DNA from 3 places in the Shewanella sp. SM71 genome. Region 1 is predicted to be linked to each of the others. Evidence: predicted binding sites of a transcription regulator. Region 1 holds the regulator's gene; each other region holds the start of a gene.
What was found. The regulator NrdR, encoded in region 1, represses ribonucleotide reductase genes. The targets are predictions, from matches to a motif close to AAACACNANATNTNGTGTTT.
Positions count from the first base shown of each region.

Region 2: a site for NrdR is predicted at 3,580-3,599, ahead of nrdG (anaerobic ribonucleoside-triphosphate reductase activating protein). Genes of this name have one in related genera too.
Region 3: a site for NrdR is predicted at 4,678-4,697, ahead of nrdA (class 1a ribonucleoside-diphosphate reductase subunit alpha). Genes of this name have one in related genera too.

Region 1 covers NZ_JAKKRW010000003.1:47,902-55,884, forward strand. Annotated here, with positions in the region: gene glyA (serine hydroxymethyltransferase) at 1-1,068, shown strand, start outside; gene nrdR (transcriptional regulator NrdR) at 1,385-1,834, shown strand; gene ribD (bifunctional diaminohydroxyphosphoribosylaminopyrimidine deaminase/5-amino-6-(5-phosphoribosylamino)uracil reductase RibD) at 1,954-3,132, shown strand; gene L5L97_RS03890 (riboflavin synthase) at 3,183-3,839, shown strand; gene ribBA (bifunctional 3,4-dihydroxy-2-butanone-4-phosphate synthase/GTP cyclohydrolase II) at 3,935-5,038, shown strand; gene ribE (6,7-dimethyl-8-ribityllumazine synthase) at 5,169-5,648, shown strand; gene nusB (transcription antitermination factor NusB) at 5,660-6,064, shown strand; gene thiL (thiamine-phosphate kinase) at 6,143-7,099, shown strand; gene L5L97_RS03915 (phosphatidylglycerophosphatase A) at 7,115-7,609, shown strand; gene recN (DNA repair protein RecN) at 7,762-7,983, opposite strand, start outside.
Region 2 covers NZ_JAKKRW010000009.1:108,804-116,786, forward strand. Annotated here, with positions in the region: gene hrpA (ATP-dependent RNA helicase HrpA) at 1-1,226, shown strand, start outside; gene nrdD (anaerobic ribonucleoside-triphosphate reductase) at 1,298-3,091, opposite strand; gene nrdG (anaerobic ribonucleoside-triphosphate reductase activating protein) at 3,078-3,557, opposite strand; gene L5L97_RS10935 (putative zinc-binding protein) at 3,805-4,191, opposite strand; gene L5L97_RS10940 (nitrate/nitrite transporter) at 4,269-6,932, opposite strand; gene L5L97_RS10945 (peptidylprolyl isomerase) at 6,992-7,756, opposite strand; gene narI (respiratory nitrate reductase subunit gamma) at 7,830-7,983, opposite strand, start outside.
Region 3 covers NZ_JAKKRW010000004.1:121,495-129,477, reverse strand. Annotated here, with positions in the region: gene gyrA (DNA gyrase subunit A) at 1-2,580, opposite strand, end outside; gene ubiG (bifunctional 2-polyprenyl-6-hydroxyphenol methylase/3-demethylubiquinol 3-O-methyltransferase UbiG) at 2,966-3,676, shown strand; gene L5L97_RS05475 (HAD family hydrolase) at 3,678-4,349, shown strand; gene nrdA (class 1a ribonucleoside-diphosphate reductase subunit alpha) at 4,852-7,140, shown strand; gene nrdB (class Ia ribonucleoside-diphosphate reductase subunit beta) at 7,221-7,983, shown strand, end outside.

The DNA of each region.
Region 1 (7,983 bases):
CGTTACTACGGTGGTTGTGAGTATGTGGACGTAGTTGAAACCTTAGCGATTGAACGTGCTAAACAACTGTTTGGCGCAACTTACGCTAACGTACAACCTCATTCAGGTTCACAGGCAAACAGCGCGGTTTACATGGCATTGTTAAAACCTGGCGATACCGTACTGGGCATGAACTTAGCTCATGGTGGTCACTTGACCCACGGTTCACCCGTTAACTTCTCTGGCAAACTGTACAACATCATTCCTTACGGTATCGACGAGTCTGGCAAAATTGACTACGAAGAGATGGAACGTATTGCCATAGAACACAAGCCTAAGATGATGATCGGCGGTTTCTCTGCCTATTCAGGTATCGTTGACTGGGCAAAAATGCGTGAAATCGCAGATAAAATAGGTGCTTACCTATTTGTTGATATGGCGCACGTTGCCGGTCTTATTGCTGCGGGCGTTTATCCAAACCCAGTACCACACGCGCACGTTGTGACATCTACGACCCACAAAACCTTAGCGGGTCCTCGTGGTGGCGTGATCTTATCTGCTGCTGACGATGAAGACTTGTACAAAAAGTTGAACTCTGCGGTATTCCCAGGCGGTCAAGGTGGCCCATTGATGCACGTTATCGCAGGTAAAGCGGTGGCGTTCAAAGAAGCCCTAGAGCCAGAATTTAAAGTTTACCAACAGCAAGTGGTTAACAACGCTAAAGCTATGGTTGAAGTGTTCCTTGAGCGCGGTTACAAAATCGTCTCTGGCGGAACCAGCAACCACTTAATGCTAGTTGACCTGATTGGTCGTGACTTAACGGGTAAAGAAGCCGATGCCGCCTTAGGTAGCGCTAACATTACCGTGAACAAAAATTCAGTGCCAAACGACCCACGTTCACCCTTTGTGACCTCTGGTGTGCGTATCGGTACGCCAGCTATTACGCGCCGTGGCTTTAAAGAAGCGGAATCGAAAGAGCTGACGGGCTGGATTTGTGACATCCTTGATGATGCAAGCAATCCTGCTGTGATTGAGCGTGTTAAAGGCCAAGTATTGGCACTTTGCGCACGTTTCCCTGTTTACGGCTAATTTGCCTATGCATCTACGCTTAGTAGATGAAGGGCCGAGATTGACCGCCGACAGACTTGATACTTATCACATCAGGTATTTAGCATCAGGCACTTAACATCAGGTATTTAGCATCAGGTACTTAGCATCAGGCACTTAACATTAGGTTGTTAAGCTCAGGTAGTTAACCTCAGCCCATAAATAGGATAAAATCTCATGGCCGCATCTCGCGGCCATTTTTATTGGTAAAATCTTAGGTTTAAATCCATTGCGTTTGACTGAGATTTAACAGGTAAAGCCATTAACGCTTTACCACCATTCACTGGCAGGAGGCTCAATGCATTGTCCATTTTGTAGCGCGACAGATACTAAAGTCATCGATTCCCGATTAGTGGCAGAAGGCCACCAAGTGCGCCGTCGCCGAGAATGCACCGAATGTCATGAAAGATTTACCACCTTCGAAGGCGCCGAATTAGTTATGCCTAGGGTGATTAAGCGCGATGGTTCACGCCAACCCTTTGATGAAGAAAAACTCCAAGGTGGCATGTTGCGCGCCGTTGAAAAACGCCCCGTATCTATGGATGAAATAGAGCAAGCACTCAGCAAAATCAAGTCTACTCTGCGCGCCACTGGCGAGCGGGAAGTGCCGTCAGAAATGGTGGGTAACTTAATGATGGAGCAATTGATGAGCCTAGATAAAGTCGCCTACATTCGTTTCGCTTCTGTGTACCGCGCCTTTGAAGACGTGTCTGAATTTGGCGAAGCCATCGCCAAGCTGCAAAAGTAGTCATTGAGTTTTGTCGCCGACAAGGCAGACGTGTACGAGCGATTGGCGTGAAAGCACAAATTTAAAAGACAGGTTTGTAAGACTGGTGAAAGCCGAAACCTTTAACAACAGGGTTGAACATGAGCTTGAACATAAGTTGGTCCGTACTCGATACCCAAATGATGAGCCGCGCGATTCAATTGGCGCGCAAAGGCTTTTACACCACAAGACCCAATCCCTGTGTGGGCTGCGTTATCGTTAAAGATAATCAAATCATCGGTGAAGGTTATCATCAAAAAGCGGGTGAACCCCACGCCGAAGTGCATGCGCTACGTATGGCTGGCGAACGCGCCCGCGGCGCAACGGCCTATGTCACTTTAGAGCCCTGCAGCCATTATGGCCGCACGCCGCCCTGCGCCTTGGCGCTGATCAATATTGGCGTTAAACGTGTGGTGGTCGCGGTGGAAGATCCTAATCCGCAAGTAGGTGGTCGTGGCATTCAAATGCTGCGTGACGCCGGTATTGAAGTGGATGTGGGATTACATCGCGATGAAGCCTATGCCTTGAATTTAGGCTTTATGAAGCGGATGGAATCGGGTTTACCCAGAGTTACAGTAAAATTGGCTGCGAGTCTCGATGGTAAAACCGCGCTGTCTAACGGTGTGTCTAAATGGATAACCGGTCCAGAATCTCGTCGCGACGTGCAGCGATTACGTTTACGTTCTTGTGCACTGGTCACGGGAATTGAAACCATACTGGCGGACGATCCCTCACTCAATGTGCGTTATCAGGAACTTGGCAGCTTAAAAGACAGTGTAACCGAGGCGCAATTACTGCAGCCATTAAGAGTGATACTCGACAGTCGCGCCCGTTTGCCGTTATCGGCCGCCTGCTTGGCTATCGTATCGCCCATACTCTTGGTCTCGACCGTGGCTTATTCCGCAGAGTTTCAAGCACAATTGCCCTCCCATGTGAGTTGCCTCGTGTTACCTGCAATTGCAGGTCGCGTCTCATTGCCTGAACTATTAAGCTATTTAGGCCAAAGCTGTAATCACGTGCTGGTGGAAGCGGGTGCAACCTTAGCGGGCGCATTTTTAGCGCAGGGGCTTGCCGATGAGTTAGTGCTGTACCAAGCGATGAAAATCCTCGGTGGGTATGGGCGTAATCTGCTGCAATTGCCCGATTATCAAACCATGGCACACATTCCTGCACTAATTTTGGTAGATGAGCGCAAATTAGGGCCAGATACCCGTTTAACTTTGAGCGTTATGCTTGATACCTCTTTATCTAAATCGAATTGGAGCAAGATAACCGTTTAACCTTGAGTCTTATGCCTTATTACTTCTTTATTTAATTAAGTGAGTTAACCATGTTTACTGGGATTATTGAAGCCGTTGGCACCCTGCGCAAACTGGAGCGTAAAGGCGATGATATTCGTCTTACCGTGGCGAGCGGCAAACTGGATTTAAACGATGTGCGTTTAGGCGACAGTATTGCCACCAACGGTGTGTGTTTAACGGTTGTGCAGCAATTAGCCGACGGCTATGTGGCTGATGTATCAGCCGAAACTGTGAGTCTAACTGGCTTTGCTCACTACAAAGTGGGCACTAAGGTTAATCTTGAAAAAGCCGTCACCCCAACCACACGCCTAGGCGGACACATGGTCAGCGGCCATGTAGACGGTATTGCTATGGTTGAGCAACGCCTAGTGCGTGGTCAAGCTATCGAGTTTTGGTTAGCCGCACCCGTAGAGCTTGGGCGTTACATTGCCCATAAAGGTTCCATCACCATTGATGGTGTGAGTCTGACGGTTAACGAAGTGGACGGCAGTCGATTCCGCTTGACCATAGTGCCGCATACCGCGGGGGAAACCACGTTAATCGACCTGCAAGCGGGCGATAAGGTGAATATCGAAGTGGATTTAATCGCCCGTTATCTTGAACGCTTGATGAATTATGATGGCAAAGACAGCAAGAGCGGTGGCGTCACCATGGAAATGTTAGCCCGTGCCGGCTTTGTGCGTTAGTGCACAGGAGCAGATTATTTAACTTAAGCTTATCGGCAGCTTAGGTTATTTAGGTATAGAATTTCATAATAACAGCAAAATCATAAGGTCCTACAATGGCGCTGCACAGTATAGAAGAGATCATCGAAGATATTCGTCAAGGCAAAATGGTTATTTTGATGGATGACGAAGACAGAGAAAACGAAGGTGATTTGATCATGGCGGCCGAAATGGTCACGCCAGAAGCGATTAACTTTATGGCGAAATATGGCCGTGGGCTTATTTGCCAGACCATGACTAAAGCCCGTTGCCAGCAGTTAAATCTCCCCTTAATGGTGACGAATAATAACGCCCAGTTCTCGACTAACTTTACGGTTTCTATTGAAGCGGCAGAAGGTGTGACTACCGGTATTTCGGCCCACGATCGCGCTGTAACGGTGAAAGCGGCTGTGGCTAAGGAGGCTAAAGCGTCTGATTTAGTGCAACCAGGGCACATCTTCCCGCTAATGGCACAGGACGGCGGCGTATTAACCCGCGCAGGCCACACTGAAGCTGGCTGTGATTTAGCCCGTCTTGCGGGACTTGAGCCATCGGGCGTTATCGTTGAGATTTTGAACGAAGACGGCACTATGGCACGTCGCCCAGATTTAGAGATTTTCTCCGAGTTGCATGGCATCAAAATCGGCACTATTGCGGCTTTAATCGAGTATCGCAACACCAAAGAAACCACGGTTGTGCGTGAAGCTAAATGCAAACTACCGACCCGTTTCGGCGAGTTCGACATGGTGACCTTCAGAGACACTATCGACAATCAACTGCACTTTGCCTTAGTCAAAGGTGAGGTGAAAGAAGATTGTTTGGTGCGCGTGCATTTGCAAAATACCTTCAACGATTTACTCCACTCAGAGCGCGATCAGCAACGCAGCTGGCCACTCGAAAAGGCGATGGAGCGTATTTCTGCAGAAGGTGGTGTATTGGTTTTACTCGGGAATCAAGAACATCCCTGTGAAATCCTCTCTAAGGTGAAAGCCTTTGAAGCTGAAGATCAAGGCCAAGCGCCTGCTTCTGCAAAATGGCAGGGGACGTCGCGCCGAGTGGGTGTTGGCTCGCAAATTCTCGCTGGCCTTGGCGTGACTAAGATGCGTCTGCTCAGCTCGCCTAAACGCTACCATTCACTTTCAGGCTTTGGCCTTGAAGTGACTGAGTATGTGGCGGACTGAAACCCAAAGTTACACTGAAGTAAAATTAACAATTTCTGATAATTTGCATAGGGCTCTGGGCAATTGGCTGTGATATCATGTCGCCACTTTTCGCCCCGAGCTGGGTGCTTTAGCTAAATTAGGTAAGATAATGAACGTAGTTCAAGGTAATATCGAAGCGAAAAATGCCAAAGTTGCGATTGTAATTTCGCGTTTCAACAGCTTTTTAGTTGAGAGCTTGCTTGAAGGTGCACTTGACACGCTGAAACGTTTTGGCCAAGTCAGCGACGACAATATCACTGTTGTCCGTGTACCAGGTGCGGTTGAGTTGCCGCTAGCTGCGCGTCGCGTAGCTGCCAGTGGTAAATTCGACGGTATTATCGCATTAGGTGCGGTGATCCGTGGTGGTACTCCTCATTTTGATTTTGTTGCAGGCGAATGTAATAAAGGTCTAGCTCAAGTTGCTTTAGAATTTGATCTGCCTGTTGCTTTCGGTGTTTTGACCACTGATACCATTGAACAAGCGATTGAACGTTCAGGTACCAAAGCGGGTAACAAAGGCGGCGAAGCTGCTTTAAGCCTGCTTGAAATGGTCAATGTTCTGCAAGAACTTGAACAACAGTTGTTATAGTAGGAAAAATAATGAAGCCTTCTGAGCGCCGCAAGGCCCGCCGTTTAGCCGTTCAAGCCATCTATTCATGGCAACTAAGCGGGAATAATATTGCCGATGTCGAGCATGAGTTTTTAACTGAACAAAGTCTTGACGGTGTTGATGTAGCTTATTTTCGTGAGCTATTTTCAGGCGTTGCAACGAAGAAAACTCAATTGGATGAGCTGATCATCCCGCATCTGGAACGCCCGATTGATGAGGTGTCTCCAGTTGAGAAAGCCATAGTTCGTTTAGCGACCTATGAGCTGACTTTCCGTAAAGATGTGCCCTACAAGGTCGCGATTAACGAAGCGATTGAGTTGGCAAAAGCTTTCGGTGCGGACGAGAGTCATAAGTTTGTGAACGGACTGCTCGACAAACTGGTTGCACGCAAGTAATAAAGACAAACGGTATCTTAGGATACCGTTTTTCATTGCTAACAAAGGTGGCCGATGTAAGTCGTGCCAAACTGTACAGTGAAAGAATTCCAATTAATTGAATGTTATTTTAGCAACCGCGGCCCTACTCGCCGTGATGTGAAGCTTGGAATCGGTGACGATTGCGCTTTAGTGCAACCCGCAGAAAACAAGTCGATTGCTATCTCTTGTGACACCTTAGTCGAAAATGTCCACTTCTTCCCCGATATGCCTCCCGCTGCCTTAGGTTACAAAGCCTTAGCGGTAAATTTATCTGATCTGGCTGCCATGGGTGCTGAACCTGCGTGGATGACGCTTGCCTTGACGTTACCCGCAGTCGATGAAACTTGGCTCAGTGGTTTTAGCGAAGGTTTATTTGAAGCGGCCGATTACTATGGCATCGCCTTAATTGGCGGCGATACGACGCGTGGCCCACGGGCGATTAATATCACAGTGCACGGCCAAGTCCCACAGGGGAAGGCCCTCACGCGTCATGGTGCTAAAGCCGGTGATTGGATTTATGTTACGGGCACGCTCGGAGATTCGGCCTTAGGTCTGGATATCATTCGCGGTGCGCAGCAAGCCAGAGCCGAACATAAAGAATTCCTGATTAATCGCCATTATCGTCCAACACCAAGAGTCTTAGCCGGCCAAGCTTTGCGCTCGCTTGCCTCCAGTGCAATCGATCTTTCCGACGGGTTTATCTCGGATATCGGTCATGTGCTTAAGGCTTCGGCAGTCGGTGCGGTTGTCGATGTTAATTGCATCCCGCTGTCACGCGCGATGCAAGATACCGTCAGCGAGGAAAGTGCTTTAGGTTATGCGCTGACAGGGGGCGAAGATTACGAACTGCTGTTCACCGTTCCTGAGGCGCAAAAGGGCGCACTGGAAACTGCCTTGAGCCATGCAGGAGCAAAGTTTGTTCGTGTTGGACAAATTTGTGCGGGCAGTAAGCTCAAGTTGCAACTCAATGGCGAGCCGTTTGCGCCGCCTTATCACGGTTTCGAGCACTTTTAAGCTAAGAGCATGTTAATGAAATGGTTGTCAAAGGATCAGGTGCTAACGCGCCTGTCATTAAAAAATCCTGTCCACTTTTTGGCACTCGGATTTGGTAGCGGACTCGCGGCTAAAGCGCCCGGAACCTTTGGTACCTTAGCTGCTATTCCCCTCTATTTATTGATGGCGCCCTTACCACTTGCTTGGTATATCGGCTTAACCTTAGTGGGTGTATTCGCAGGATTTTATATCTGTGGTAAAGCGGCGCAAGACATGGGTGTTCACGATCACGGTGCTATTGTGTGGGATGAAGTGGTTGGACTACTGATCACTATGCTAGCGGCACCAAGTGGTTGGGGTTGGCTATTAGTGGGCTTTGGTTTATTTCGCTTTTTCGACATCATCAAACCTTGGCCTATTCGATGGCTCGATGCCAAAGTTCATGGTGGCTTTGGCATTATGATTGACGATGTCTTAGCGGGCGTGTTTTCGTTTATTTGTCTGCAAGGGCTAGTCTGGTGTGTTAGCTAACATTATCGCTAACCTAACATGATAGTTAACCTGACATGTTAGTTAGCATGACCAACAACTAATTCTTAGCTTTGATATAGCCCCTTAGCTTGTGATATAGAGTGTGTAGATTCAAGCGGTTAGCGATCTCATTCGTTATCTGATTCATACTACTATTGCAGCAGTTCCCTTGCGTTCGCGAGGGTATTGCTGGTGATAGTATCGCCACCTAACAGTCTTGCAAGCTCTTGGATACGCTGCTCACGATCGAGCGATTTCATTGTGGTCTCAGTACTGCCTGCCTTATTAAATTTATCGACAAACATGTGTTGATGACCATTGCCCGCAACTTGCGGCAAGTGAGTCACGCACAGTACTTGGGTCGATTCCCCTAA
Region 2 (7,983 bases), on a different contig from region 1:
ATTGGCTAGTGGCAGGGCTGCGGGAAGAAAAGTGCATCGCATTGATCAAATCGTTGCCTAAAAGTTTACGGCGTAACTTTGTGCCAGCGCCTGATTACGCCCGAGCTTGTGTGCAGGCCATGGTACCTTTTAGTGCCAGTTTACTGGATACCATGTGCAAACAATTACTGCGTATGAGCGGCACGCGTATATCGCCAGAAGATTTTGATGCAACGCAAATGCCCGCGCATTTACAGATGAATTTTAAAATTGAAGACGATCATCATAATTTAGTAGCGCAGGGCCGCATGCTCGATAACTTAAAAGCCGAATTGCAGGGTGTTGTTGCTAAGGCGATACGTCAGGTGGCGGATAAGGGAATTGAAAAAGAAGCCTTAACTGAATGGTCTTTTGGTGATTTGCCGCAGCAATACCAGCAGCAAAAAGGCAATTATCAAGTACGAGCGTTTCCGGCACTGATCGATAAAAAAGACAGCGTCGCGATCAAATTATTTGATGATGAGTTCGAGGCGCAAGATGCCCATCGCCAAGGTCTGCGACGTTTGCTGTTGCTCAACATTCCTTCGCCGGTAAAACATTTACAGCAAGCCTTGCCGAATAAGGCCAAATTGGCGATGTATTTCAATCCTTTTGGTCAAGTGCAAATTTTGATTGATGATATTATTGCCGCCGCCGTGCAGCAGTTGTTAGACCAAAAAGCGTTAGATGTACGTAATCAAGCTCAATTTGAGCTAGCAAAGGATTGGGTTCGCCAAGAATTAAACCCGACTGCTGAGCAAATAGCTCTTAAGGTTGAACAGATTTTAACCTTGTACCAGAGTATTAAAAAACGTCTTAAAGGCAAAATAAGTTTAGATATCGCCTTTGCTATGAGTGATATCCAAAATCAATTAGACAAATTAGTGTTTAAAGGTTTTGTAGAAGCCTGTGGTTGGCAGCGTCTAGCGGATGTGGCGCGTTATTTAAAAGCGATTGAAACCCGTGTTGAAAAACTGCCTATTGACCCGACTCGCGACCGTTTGCACATGCAAAGTATTAATAAAGTGCAAGCAGCCTTAACGGCGCAGCTAGCAAAAGTACCGCGCGCTATGCCAACACCGCCCGCATTAATTGAAGCTCGCTGGATGATTGAAGAATATCGCGTATCTTGTTTTGCTCAAGTGTTAGGTACCGCATACCCTATTTCTGAAAAGCGTATATTAAATCAACTTACCGAACAGTCATAAATACGCCTAGATTAATATTGAGCAATAGCCAGTTATTTACAGCGCTGGCTATTGACTCAAATAAGGCTTTATCAGGCATGTGTTGATGCGGGCGACTGGTGATAATAACGTAAATCGTGTTCGGTTCGACGTCCTTGACTAAAGGCTGAGACGCGCTTTAAATAACCAATTACACGGGTGCCGTAATCAATGTTTTTTGAACCGCATTGGTGACAATATTGCTGAGTTTGTTTATCAATATGTTGGCATTCATTGCAGATAGTAATTTTCACATTGACACAAAAATAATTACACCCTGTACGTGCAGCGACATTATATAAATTAAGATAATTTTTCACTGATAACTTTTCATCTAAATTTAAATGTAATGCTGAGCCCCCATCTAAGTAGCGGGTCATTTTTTCACCGTGCATAATAAATTTATCAAGATAATTAATGTTAGTGTCTTCTACCGGATAAAAGTAACTGTTATAGCAATTTCGATTAACAAAGTAGCCTGCCTTTCTATCCCAAGCTGCATTCTTTATACCTAAGTTTTCTGCTGGAACAAACTCAGTATTAAATTTGTAGCCAAATTTTTGAGTAGCTTCTCGGTTAACCTTATAAATAATCTGTAATTGTTGGTCGACAAAGGTTTGGTAATCATTATTAGTGTCAGCTATTAAGCCTAAAGATTCAGCAGCTTCTACCATGCCATTAATACCAATCGTCATAAATTGTTTATCCAGAGAGATAAACCCCGCGGTATAGACTGGCAGCATGCCATTGGCTAATTGTTCTTCCATTAGCTTACGATAGGCAATCTGATATTGATGAACCTTTTCAACCTCGATTTTAAGATCGCGTTTATCTTGGATTAATCGATTCATATTAATAGTGATAACATTAATTGAACCCGTGGCGACGCCGCCAGCACCTAAGCTGTAGGAGAAGGTGTGATCGCTTATTTCATTCCGTAAACGACAGCATGAGGCTAAAGAGTCAGCATTTTTGGATTGATAAATAAAAAATGCACCGCCTTCGCTCATATTTTTGGCACAAACATGGGCAAACTCCGTATCTTTAACTTTATCATCAACGGTTAACATCGCCGCGGTGATCACTGGAAAGGTTAAAATGGCTTTATTCCGTTCTTGATTAAACCAATCTAAGAAAAAAACTTGTAACTGTTTTAAAGAGTGCCAATCTGGCGGGGTAAAGTCAGGAAATACAAATTGCCCAAACATGGCTTCAAAATAATATTGATCATAAAGAGAGATATTCCAAAATACACTTTGGTATCCTCTTGCTGCTGCAGGTTGATTTAACGCATACACAACGTGTTGCAGGTGGTTCTCTATTGCGTGTTTATGCTCGGTGAGATAATCATCTCCAAAATCTTTACGGGCAAAATAATCGAAATACATTAAAAATTCGACAGTCGCAATTGCGCCAGCAAATTGCGCGCTGATAGCAAATACTAAATTAACAAAGCTGCCACAAAAAGACTCTAAGTGTTTTGGCGCTTGTGATTCGCCGCCTAATTGAGTTAATCCGCTGAGTAAAAATGGGTACATTGAAATAGAAGCACAATAGGGTTTTAAACTGGTTTCATCATGAACGTAAATTTCATGTTCTGTTATTTGTCTCTCGTATTCTTTCGCTAAATCTACACCATATAATTCAGTTATTTTTTGTTTTACTAATTCACGATTAATATCAATAAAATAATCTTTCATTAACTCGGTTTCTAAGGTGGCAATGTTCTTATGAGTCACATTTGCATTCGCATCTAAATGCGAAGCATCAGCGGCATTATTGGATTGTTGATATTGCTTAATAAAAGCTAATTTTTTTTGTAATTGCTGTGGGTTAAGAGATGGCATGGTGATGTTCCCTAAATTTAAAGTTGAGTAGGTTTCCCGTTGCGAGTTCAATAAAGCGTTGATTAGTTTTTTCCTTTTCTAATCCTCCTTGATTTGGTCGCCAAGCCCCCGTTTTGAGGTAATCCAACTGTGCAATTAGATGCTGTGATACCTTGGTTTTTCCAGTGTAGAGACAGGTTTTAAGACCGTGTTTTTTTGCCAGTGATAACTTGTCGAGTAATGCAGCGGGGTTCCATTCGCCACCAAAAAATAAAACACAACTCACCAGTCCCTGATAACGTGTTAAATAATGTTGAAAATTATCATTATTTAACTGAATACCCGTTTCTGGATCCCAAGTATCTTGGCTATGACATCCTTGGCAACGTAGTGGGCAACCTGTGATGGTAAATGCTAACGACACCTCATCAGGAACCTCTTGAAAACAGATCTGTGGTGCAAAGCTATTAAATGTAATAACCACCATATGTTGTGTCCATTTTATTTTAATCAACTATATATTGTGTTTTATAATATCGGGATAGGCAAATAATAGTTTGATCAAGATCAAACTATTGAGGATTAATGCGATGAGGTTAATCTTGGGGGAGTGAAGCAGATAACACGGGTGAATGGCTGTAAATAAGTGCTTGTTTAAGCTGTATTAAACTTAGCTTATTTACAGTAGGTTCCAGATTTTAAATAAAACAGCAGCAGTGTAAATAATGGTTAGACTAATTAAGTTTACATTGAGGAATATGAATAATTTTTTGATGGATATGTTGTAACAAACGGTAACTATCAGCCAGATCGCAATCAATTTGCTGTTGTTTTTTATAGCCCAATTGGGTGAGCTCTATGTGCCAGGTGGGTACAATTTGCTGTAGCGCTAAGCTATTTTTAACGCAATTGAGCTTACAACCATCAAGTGCCAATATGGGGCGTCCAGATTTAGCCAGTCTGACAATCGATTTTATATTCCCTCCAACGCCCGCGATACATGACATTTGCATCACGCCTGAACGATCAAGGGTCAGTGCCACATCATTAGCTAATTGTGCGACATTTGAGCAGCCGGAGCAGGCATAAACCAAGGGTTTATTCGTCGATAATTTTGTCATGTTGGCACCTTTGTAAAAAAGTGAATGTCGATGATAGGCACCCTAAATCGGCATGCCTACCATTGTTTAGCTAACAGTTAGCAAGGGATCTCTGCGTTACGTCTAGCGTAGAACCACCAAGTGATAACCACACAACTGGCGTAAAACAGGATAAACCCATAGAGCGCGGTATCTACCGCTCCAGTTAAGCTCATTGCGGTGCCATAGGATTTGGGAATAAAAAATCCGCCATAGGCAGCAATGGCAGAAATAAAGCCTAAAACTGCTGCGGACTCTCGGTTTCCTTCGATTTCGGCTTGTTTTTCCATGCCTTTACCTAATGCTTTTTGCCTAAGGGTTAAAAACATCACTGGCACCATACGGAACGTTGAACCATTACCAATGCCTGTGGTGATAAAGAGCAAAACAAACATACCGAAGAAGCCGCCAAAATTACCCGCAGCACCGTCATGCGGTAAGAAATACAGCACACCGACAACGCCTAACGCCATGAAGAAAAAATTCCATAGCGTCACTTGGGCGCCGCCAAATTTATCGGCTAATTTACCGCCGATAGGCCTGGCTAATGCACCTGCAAGTGGACCGATAAAGGCAAACTTAACGGGATCGACATCTGGGAATAACATACCCGATAACAATGGGAAACCTGCAGCAAAACCAATAAAGCTGCCAAAAGTTCCTAAATAAAGCCAGCACATTAGCCAAGTATGATGACGTTTAAAGACGACGGCTTGCTCCTTAAATGAAGATTTAGCATCCGTAATATCATTCATGCCAAACCACGCCGCAATGGAGCCAATAATGATAAATGGCACCCAGATAAACGCCGCGTTTTGCAACCACACCGAATGTGTTTCACTGTTTTGCAATACGAGGGTGAGAGGCTCTCCTTCTAAACCGCCAAACACACTGGCAGATATCACTAAAGGGGCAATTAATTGCATGCCCGATACGCCTAAGTTACCCAGCCCAGCATTAAGCCCTAGTGCAGTACCTTTTTCAGCTCTAGGATAGAAAAAGCTGATGTTTGCCATACTCGATGAGAAGTTAGCGCCACCTAAACCACAGAGTAAGGCTAAAATCAGCATGATGAGATAGGGGGTTTCGATATTTTGCAGTGCAAAACCCATCCATAAACAAGGGATTAAAAGTGATGCGGTTGATAAGGCTGTCCAACGGCGACCACCGAAGATGGGGATCATAAAGCCATAGAAAATTCGCAGTGTAGCACCCGATAATGCGGGTAGCGCCGCCAACCAAAACAATTCATTTGGGCTGTAGTTAAAGCCTAATGTCGGCATTTTAACCACCATAATGCTCCAAATAGACCATACGGCAAACGCAAGGAAGAGGTTGGGTATTGAGATCCATAAATTGCGCGTGGCAATTTTTTTACCTTTAGTGTCCCAAAAATGTTTATTTTCAGGTTGCCAATCGTTAAGTACAAAGGCGTCGGGTGTGGTCATTTCGGGTAAGTTTTTTACCGTTTGACCACTGGCCCATTCCATTCTCTCGGCTCGGCGAATTGAATAATGCATCCACATTAATGAGATAGAACTAATAACAAACAACAGCATAAAACAGCTTTGCCAGATGCCAATAACGTCATTGAGCATCCCAAATGTGACGGGTAATAAGAAGCCGCCAATACCGCCGACCATACTCACAAGGCCGCCCACTACGCCGACATTATTCGGGAAATAAGTCGGTATATGCTTAAATACCGCCGCTTTACCTAAAGACATGAAAAAACCTAAGGTAAAAATAAGCAGCACAAAAACGGGCAAGGATAGGTGGAAGTTAAATTCAAAAACGTGTTCAACCCCTTTTACACTGTAGTGGGTTGGGGGATAACTGAGTAAAAAGGTACAAATGGTACTGATGCCTAACGTCCAATACATGATGCGACGGGCGCCGTATTTGTCGGACCAAAAGCCGCCTAAAATACGAAATAAAGAACCTGGGATAATATAAAACGAGGTAAGAATACCGGCGGTGACTAATGACACACCATAAACATCAATAAGGTAGTGGGGTAGCCATAGGGCGAGTGCCACAAAGGCGCCAAACACGAAAAAATAATATAATGCGAAGCGCCAAATACGAATGTCGCTGAGTAAGCTTAGTTGTTCACTGAATTTGGGCGGTTTGAAATTAGTTAATCGGCGGGGTTCTGTTTTGGCAAAGACCAAATATGTGGTTGCCGAAATCGCAATGATTAAAGCATAAATTTGAGCGGTTTCTTGCCAACTGAAGTACTTTAATAAAAAGGGTGCGCCAAAGGTTGTTAGCGCAGCACCCACGTTGCCCGCACCAAAAATACCGAGTGCAGTACCTTGTTTTTGTGTTTCAAACCAAGATGCGACATAGGTCGCACCGACAATAAAGCCACCGCCAGCTAAACCCAGCCCAATACCTGCAACTAATAGCATATCGTAACTATCAGCAAGACTGAGCAGATAGGTCGCAATGGCAGCAATGTACATTAACGTACTAAATACAAGGCGCCCACCCCAGCGCTCCGTAAACATACCTAGGGCAATGCGGCTCAACGAGCCGCTTAAAATGGGCAGCGCCATTAATAACGCCATTTGCGTATCGGTTAAGGCTAAATCCGCTTTTATTTTTATCCCTAAAATTGAAAATATCGTCCAAACGGCGAAACAGAGCGTAAAAGCAGCGGTGGTAAGCCACAATGCGCGGTATTGTCCACTCTTAATGTGTAGCGGTAGACTACTCATTTGAAAACTCCGACAAATTAGCAAAATGTAACGTTAAAAAACATTAGCTTTTTAATGGGTTACTGCAGTAATGGCTCATTATTGGTGTCAAAATCAAAACCTTCTATATGGGCTTCGTCTATTAACACTTGGATATATTGAGCAATGGATTTTTGACGCACTTTTTCATTAAGGTATAAGCTAATCCTGTCGCTAACCGCTTCAAATGGGAGAGGGTTACCGGCAATTTTGTGTTTGATATCGACAATATGAAATCCATAACGACTTTCTATCGGGTAGGGTTGCAAGCCTATTTCGGCGGTTAATAGCTGTCGTTCAAATTCCGGCACGGTTTGCCCACGGCTGAGCTGACCTAAATTTCCCCCTACGGATTTTGAAGGGCAGGCAGAAAACTCCTGTGCTAAAGCGGCAAAATTGGCTTTTTGATGCAATTGTTCAATCAGTTGCTCGGCGATGATTTTACCCTCTGCTCTGGCTTTTAAATCATCGGGCGCAGCGGCAATCAGGATATGGTTAGCCTCAACCAATGGCGAGGTTGTAAATCGATGTGGGTTTTGTTCAAAATACTGTAAACACTCTTCGGGAGTCGCTTGAGGAATAGGTACTTCAGATTCAATGAGTTGCTCTAAATAATCCTCTTTATTACAGATCTCATCATTAGGGCGAGATAGCGATAATGCTTTTGCACGTTGAAGTAGCAATTCGCCAATGATTAAACTCTGGGCGGCTTCTAACATCGCTTTACGTTGGGTTGGGGCCGGGAAATACTGCATTTCACTGAGAACTTGCTCTTCGGTAATGCTGGCTTGGTTGACTGTGATCATAATATGGCTCTCTATAAAATAAATGCGGGCGAGCAAAGATCCCCTGATAGGCCAATATCAAGGGGATTTAGCACTAACGGCTGACTTTACGACGTACTATTTGTGGTGCGCGTGTCAGATACTGCAGTGGTGCACTGAGCATGTGAACCAAGCGGCTGAATGGGAATACTACAAACAGCGTCATACCTAGAATGACGTGCAATTTGAAGACGATATTTACATCGCTA
Region 3 (7,983 bases), on a different contig from region 1:
TTCGTCGATACGTTGTAGGCCGACCACTTTCTCGTCGCCCGCAGTGCGGATAATCGTTACACCTTGAGTGTTACGGCCAATGATAGACACGCCGCTCGCAGGTGTACGTACTAAGGTACCTTTATCACTGATGAGCATCAGTTCGTCGTTAAGACCGACTTGAACAGCCCCAACAACTGCGCCGTTACGTTCGCTCACCTTGATAGAAACCACACCTTTAGTCGCACGGCTCTTCGCTGGGTATTCAGACAGTTGCGTCCGTTTACCGTAACCGTTTTCAGTCACAGTCAGAATCGCGCCATCGCCTTTGGGTACGATAAGCGACACGACTTTCTGACCTTCTTCTAAACGAATACCACGAACGCCTGTTGCAGTACGGCCCATAGGACGTAAGGACAAGACTTCTTCGCCGGTTTCAGGATCGGTTTTCACTTCGCCTGTTTCAGAATCACGTACTTTCTCACCAAAGCGAACTACTTTACCTTCGTTCGAGAACAACATGATTTCGTCATCACCGTTAGTGATATCGACACCGATCAGTTGGTCACCGTCTTTGAGGTTAACGGCGATAATGCCGTTTGCACGTGGGTTGCTATAAGCAGTTAGTGCGGTTTTCTTCACAGTACCGTGAGAGGTCGCCATGATGATGTACTTGTCCGCAGCGTATTCACGTACTGGCAGAATCGCAGTAATGCGCTCGCCATCAGATAACGGCAGCAAGTTAACAATTGGACGACCACGGGCCGTACGGCTCGCTAATGGCAATTGATACACTTTGAGCCAGTACATCTTACCAAAATCAGAGAAGCACAAAATGGTGTCATGGGTATTGGCAACTAACAGCTTCTCAACGAAATCTTCGTCTTTCACTTTGGTGGCCGCTTTACCTTTACCACCACGGCGCTGGGCTTGGTAATCGGTCAACGGTTGATACTTGGCATAACCTAAGTGCGACAGTGTTACTACAACGTCTTCTTCGTTGATCAAGTCTTCAAGACTCATATCGACTTCGTTGGCATTGATCACTGTACGGCGCGCATCACCATATTCTTCAAGAATTTGAACTAATTCTTCCTTGATCACTTCCATCAAACGCTCAGGACTGCGCAGAATAAACAGCAGACCCGCGATAAATTCGAGCAGTTCTTCGTATTCGGCGATGATCTTATCGTGCTCAAGACCGGTCAAACGGTGTAAACGCAGTTCCAGAATGGCCTGAGCTTGTTGCTCAGTCAGGAAATATTGACCGTCACGAATACCGTATTGTGGCTCTAACCACTCTGGACGCGCGGCGTCATCGCCCGCTTTTTCCAGCATGCCTTGAACGTGGCCTAATTCCCAACCTTGCTCAACCAATTTCACTTTGGCATCCGCAGGCGTGGGTGAGGCTTTGATCAGTGCAATAATCGGGTCAATGTTAGCCAGTGCAACCGCCAGCGCTTCCAAAATATGGGCACGCTCACGGGCTTTACGCAGTTCAAATACGGTACGACGCGTCACCACTTCACGGCGATGCAGAATAAAGCATTCGAGCATTTCTTTAAGATTAAACAGTTTAGGCTGACCATTGGTCAGGGCCACCATGTTAATCCCGAAAGAACACTGCATTTGCGTTTGAGCATAAAGGTTATTTAGTACAACCTCGCCCACTTCACCGCGCTTAATTTCGATAACGATACGCATACCGTCTTTATCAGACTCGTCGCGTAGACCGCTGATCCCTTCAAGCTTTTTATCTTTAACCAGCTCGGCAATCTTCTCGATTAAACGGGCTTTGTTCACCTGATACGGGATTTCAGTGACGATAATGCGCTCACGGCCATTATCTTCGGTTTCCACATCTGCCAGAGCACGCATGATCGCGCGGCCACGGCCAGTTTTATAGGCATCAATAATGCCTTTACGGCCATTGATAATCGCTGCAGTGGGGAAATCCGGACCAGGAATGTATTCCATCAACTGTTCAATCGACAGTGAAGGTTCTTCAATCAATGCCAAACAGCCTTTCACTACTTCCGTTAGGTTGTGTGGTGGGATGTTGGTTGCCATACCCACGGCAATACCCGATGAACCGTTAATTAACAGGTTAGGTACGCGTGTAGGTAATACTGCTGGGATCTGTTCTGTGCCGTCGTAGTTAGGGACGAAATCCACTGTCTCTTTTTCAAGATCGGCCAGTAATTGGTGCGCTAACTTATCCATACGGATTTCGGTATAACGCATTGCCGCCGCTGAGTCACCGTCGACCGAACCGAAGTTACCTTGGCCGTCTACTAAGGTGTAACGCAGTGAGAATGGCTGGGCCATACGGACGATAGTGTCATAAACAGCAGAATCACCATGGGGGTGATATTTACCGATGACGTCACCAACCACACGGGCAGATTTTTTGTAAGGCTTGTTCCAATCGTTCTTCAATTCACTCATGGCAAACAGAACGCGGCGATGAACCGGCTTTAAGCCGTCGCGCACGTCTGGTAATGCACGTCCCACGATAACGCTCATGGCGTAATCAAGGTACGAATTCTTTAGTTCGTCTTCGATATTAATTGGCGAAATAGATGATGCCAGATCAGTCATAAACTGCTCGTTCCCCTGAAAAATAGCCGACAACGTATAATCCGTATCATTGCCTAGCCCAAAAACGTGATTTGGCATTCTAACACAGTTATTTAATGTCGCCAGACCTATCATTATCGAATTGAGAGTCTGGTGGCTTAATAGATGAAAACACTGTCAATTTGGTCGTTTGTGCGATAAACAAGCGTTGAAATTCACGGCTTACGATGAGGAAAAATCGTCAAAGGGATAAAGTAAAAGGTCGATACGGAGCACAACAATTAACATAAAAGCAGATAACTGCTGAAAATTCACTCAACCACAAGGGCTTAGCTCAGTCGAGCACTTTGTTTATCAAACATAGTCGTTATAATAGCCGCACAATACAGCTTCTTCAGGTAATAGCATGCATCAGAATACCAATGTAGACCCACAGGAAATCGCAAAGTTTGAACGTATGGCCGAAACTTGGTGGGATCTCAACGGCGAATTTAAGCCGCTGCATCTATTAAACCCGCTGCGCTTAAACTATATCGATCAAACCGCTGGCGGTATTTTCGGCAAGAAAGTGCTCGATGTCGGCTGTGGTGGCGGCATTTTGTCTGAAAGCATGGCCCGCATCGGCGCCGAGGTTGATGGCTTAGATATGGGTGATGAGCCCTTAGAAGTCGCCCGCCTACATGCCCTCGAAACGGGCGTGAGCATTAATTATGTAAAAAATACTGCCGAGGCCCACAGCCAAGATCATCAAGCCTATTACGATGTGGTGACCTGCATGGAAATGCTCGAACATGTACCCGATCCACAATCTGTGATTAAAGCATGCTGTGACATGGTCAAACCCGGTGGTCATGTGTTTTTCTCCACCATCAACCGCAACATTAAATCCTACGTGCACACCATTTTAGGCGCGGAATATTTGCTAAAAATGCTGCCAGTTGGCACCCACGAGCATAAAAAATTCATTAAGCCTTCGGAGCTGATTGAGCTAGTAGATAATACCGATCTTATCTGTACCGATGCCTTAGGGGTAAGCTACAACCCATTGACGGGCATTTTTAAGTACACGCCTAAGGTTGATGTGAATTACATGATAGCAACGCGTAAGGTTGATTAATATGAGTCTGGCACAGATCAAAGGCGTACTGTTCGATCTCGACGGCACCTTAGCCGATACCGCGCCGGATCTGGTGCATGCCCTCAATTTAAGTCTTCAAGACGTCGGCATCGCCGCGCAGCCGTTAGCGGCCATGCGCTACGCCGCATCCCACGGCAGTTTTGCCTTAGTCGATGCCGCGATCCCTGATGCGGCAGAAGATCTTCGGTCTCAAGTACAGCAAGGGCTGCTCGCCCACTATCAGCGTATAAATGGCGATCACTGTGCGCTATTCACAGGCATAGCGGCATTACTCGACTGGCTCGAGTTAACTCAGCTGCCGTTTGGGGTGATCACCAACAAGCCTGCGCGCTTTACCCGTCCCTTATTGCGAAAACTGAATTTACACTTGCGTATGCCCGTTATCATTAGTGGCGATTCTACAAAACACCCAAAACCCCACACTGCACCTATGCTGTTAGGCGGACAACAGCTGAACTGTGCTCCAGAACACATTTTGTATCTTGGGGATGCCGAGCGAGATTTGCTCGCGGCCAAGGCTGCTGGCATGTTAGGCGGCGTGGCCCTATGGGGTTATCTGGGCGTGAACGATAAGCCGTTGCAATGGCCTGCGCACGCGCATTTTGCGAACCCAACTGAGCTACATCAAGCACTAATCGAAGCATTGACTTAACAACATCAACCAAAAACAGCGCCTACAATGCTCACGAATAAGGCATCCAATACGTAACTTCACTGACGAACATCAGTGTGTCAGCATACTATTTATGACCCACGGAAAAAGTCAGGCGGATAAAAGATCGGCACTCGTGAGCGATCGCGATCTAAAGAAAAGATCGCCTAAAAATCCCCCATGAGTGTGACACGCTAACCTGAAATTGAGCTTCAAGGTTAGTCGTTACTAACGCAAAATTTTATCCTCACGTTATCCACAAGATGTCCCCTGAATTCAGACTTGCAAATAGGGGCAAACCTCACTATCTTGTATCCCATATAATTTAAAACACCATATCTTGTGTATAGGTAACAATCAGACACACTAGAAGCTCGCCGCTTAATTGACTCGTTTGTAACCAGTCAGCTGTATTTAAGGGACGATTATTGATTGTTTTACAAGGATACGTACGGTGATTTTGCTCACCTAAATACATATAAGAACCAAGGCCTATCTCCAAATGAATAGCACTATGACAGTCACAAAACGCTGTGGCGATCGTGAGAATATCGATCTCGAAAAAATACACCGCGTAATTACTTGGGCAGCCAAGGGATTAAAAAACGTTTCTGTTTCGGAAGTTGAACTTCGTTCGCACCTACAGTTTTTCGATGGCATCCCAACCGAAGCTATCCATGAAACCATTATCAAGGCTGCGGCGGATTTAATTTCTCCAGAATCACCGGACTATCAGTTCCTCGCTGCCCGTTTAGCAGTGTTTCATTTGCGTAAGAAGGCCTTCGGTCAGTTTGAGCCGCCCGCATTGTATGCTCACGTGACTAAGTTGGTTGAGCTAGGTAAATACGATCAACACATTTTAAGAGATTACACCCGCGAAGAGCTGGATGTGATGGATACCTATATCGACCATTGGCGCGATATGGATTTTTCCTACGCTGCGGTAAAACAGCTTGAAGGCAAATATTTAGTTCAAAACCGTGTGACCCACGAAATCTATGAGAGCGCGCAGTTCCTTTACATTTTGGTCGCGGCTTGCTTGTTTGCCCGTTATCCAAAAGAGACGCGCCTGAAATACGTTAAAGATTTCTATGACGCGGTATCAACTTTTAAACTGTCGCTGCCAACGCCAATTATGGCCGGTGTGCGCACCCCAACGCGTCAGTTTAGCTCTTGCGTACTGATCGAATGTGGTGACAGCTTAGATTCTATCAACGCGACCGCTTCGTCTATCGTGAAATACGTCAGCCAACGTGCGGGTATCGGTATTAACGCCGGTCGTATTCGTGCCTTAGGTAGCCCAATCCGTGGTGGTGAAGCCTTCCACACAGGTTGTTTACCTTTCTATAAGTATTTCCAAACCGCAGTGAAGTCGTGTTCTCAAGGCGGCGTGCGTGGCGGTGCTGCGACCCTGTTCTACCCTATTTGGCACTTAGAAGTCGAATCTCTGCTGGTATTGAAAAATAACCGCGGCGTCGAAGACAACCGTATCCGTCATTTAGACTACGGTGTGCAGCTGAACAAAGTCATGTATCAACGTCTGATCAAAGGCGAAAACATCAGTTTATTTAGCCCATCTGACGTGCCTGGCTTGTACGATGCTTTCTTTGAAGATCAAAATGAGTTTGAGCGTTTATATCTGCAATATGAGCAAGACAGCAGCATTCGTAAGAAAACGATAAAAGCCGTTGAGCTGTTTTCACTGATGATGCAAGAGCGCGCCTCAACGGGCCGTATCTACATTCAGAACGTGGATCACTGCAACACTCACAGCCCGTTCGATTCAAAAGTCGCGCCGATCAGACAGTCTAACCTGTGTCTTGAAATCGCCCTGCCGACTAAACCATTGAACAACATCGATGATCCTGAAGGTGAAATCGCGCTTTGTACGCTGTCAGCACTTAACTTAGGTTCTATCAAAGAGTTATCTGATATTGAGCCATTAGCCGACCTCGCCGTACGCGCACTGGATAATCTATTGGATTATCAAGATTACCCTATCAAAGCCGCGCAAATCGCCTCGATGAATCGCCGTACTTTAGGCATAGGCGTGATTAACTTCGCTAACTATTTAGCGAAAAACGGCATGAAGTATTCTGATGGTAGCGCGAACGCTTTAACCCACAGAACCTTCGAAGCGATTCAGTACTATTTACTGAAAGCCTCAATGAACTTAGCCAAAGAGCAAGGTGCGTGTCCGTTATTCCACGAGACCACTTACTCTCAAGGTATTTTGCCAATCGATACCTACAAACGTGACTTGGATAAAATTTGTACCGAACCATTGCACTTAGACTGGGAATCACTGCGTAGCGATATCAAGCAATATGGCCTGCGTAACTCAACGCTGTCGGCATTAATGCCATCAGAAACCTCGTCGCAAATCTCCAATGCGACCAATGGTATTGAGCCACCACGTGGCCTTATCAGCGTGAAATCGAGCAAAGACGGTCAGCTAAAACAAGTGGTACCAGATTTCGATACACTGAAAGATAGCTATGAATTGCTGTGGAAAATGCCAAGCAACGACGGTTACTTACAGCTAGTGGGTATTATGCAGAAATTCGTTGACCAAGCGATTTCAGCTAACACTAACTACGATCCTTCACGTTTTGAAGGCCGTAAAGTACCCATGCAAACCCTGCTGAAAGATTTACTCAATGCTTACAAGTTAGGTGTTAAAACGCTTTACTACCATAACACTCGCGATGGTGCGTCGGATTCACACGATGACATCACCAATTTAGAGAAAGAAGATGACGGTTGCGCCGGCGGCGCATGTAAAATCTAGTCTTTAACTTTAACTTTAACGTTAACGGTTTTATAGGGATCCCTATTTAGTGGATCCCTATCCATTGGAAAAATAGCACCATGGCCTACTCTACCTTCTGTCAAACACCCAACGATGCCACCCGTGAACCTATGTTTTTTGGTCAATCGGTCAACGTGGCTCGTTACGATCAACAAAAATATGAAGTGTTCGAAAAACTGATAGAAAAGCAGTTATCTTTCTTTTGGCGCCCGGAAGAAGTAGACGTCAGTCGCGATAAGATTGACTACGGTGCATTGCCTGATCATGAAAAACACATCTTTATTTCGAACCTGAAATACCAAACCCTACTCGACTCGATTCAAGGCCGCTCGCCCAATGTGGCCTTTTTGCCGCTGGTGTCACTGCCTGAATTAGAAACCTGGATTGAGACTTGGTCTTTCTCTGAGACGATTCACTCGCGCTCATACACCCACATCATTCGCAATATTGTTAACGATCCTTCAGTGATCTTCGACGATATCGTCGTGAACAAAGAAATCTTAAGCCGTGCGACCGATATCGCCGCTTATTACGATCATTTGATCCAACTAACTCAGATATTCCATTTACTCGGTGCAGGAACCCATGTCATCGATGGCAAAGAAGTCATAGTAAACACCCGCACCCTGAAAAAAGCCTTGTACCTGTGCATGATGTCAGTCAACGCCCTAGAAGCCATTCGTTTCTATGTTAGCTTCGCCTGCTCATTTGCCTTTGCTGAACGTAAGCTCATGGAAGGTAACGCGAAAATTATTCGCTTAATCGCCCGTGATGAAGCCTTACACTTAAACAGCACTCAGCATATTTTAAGCATCATGCAAG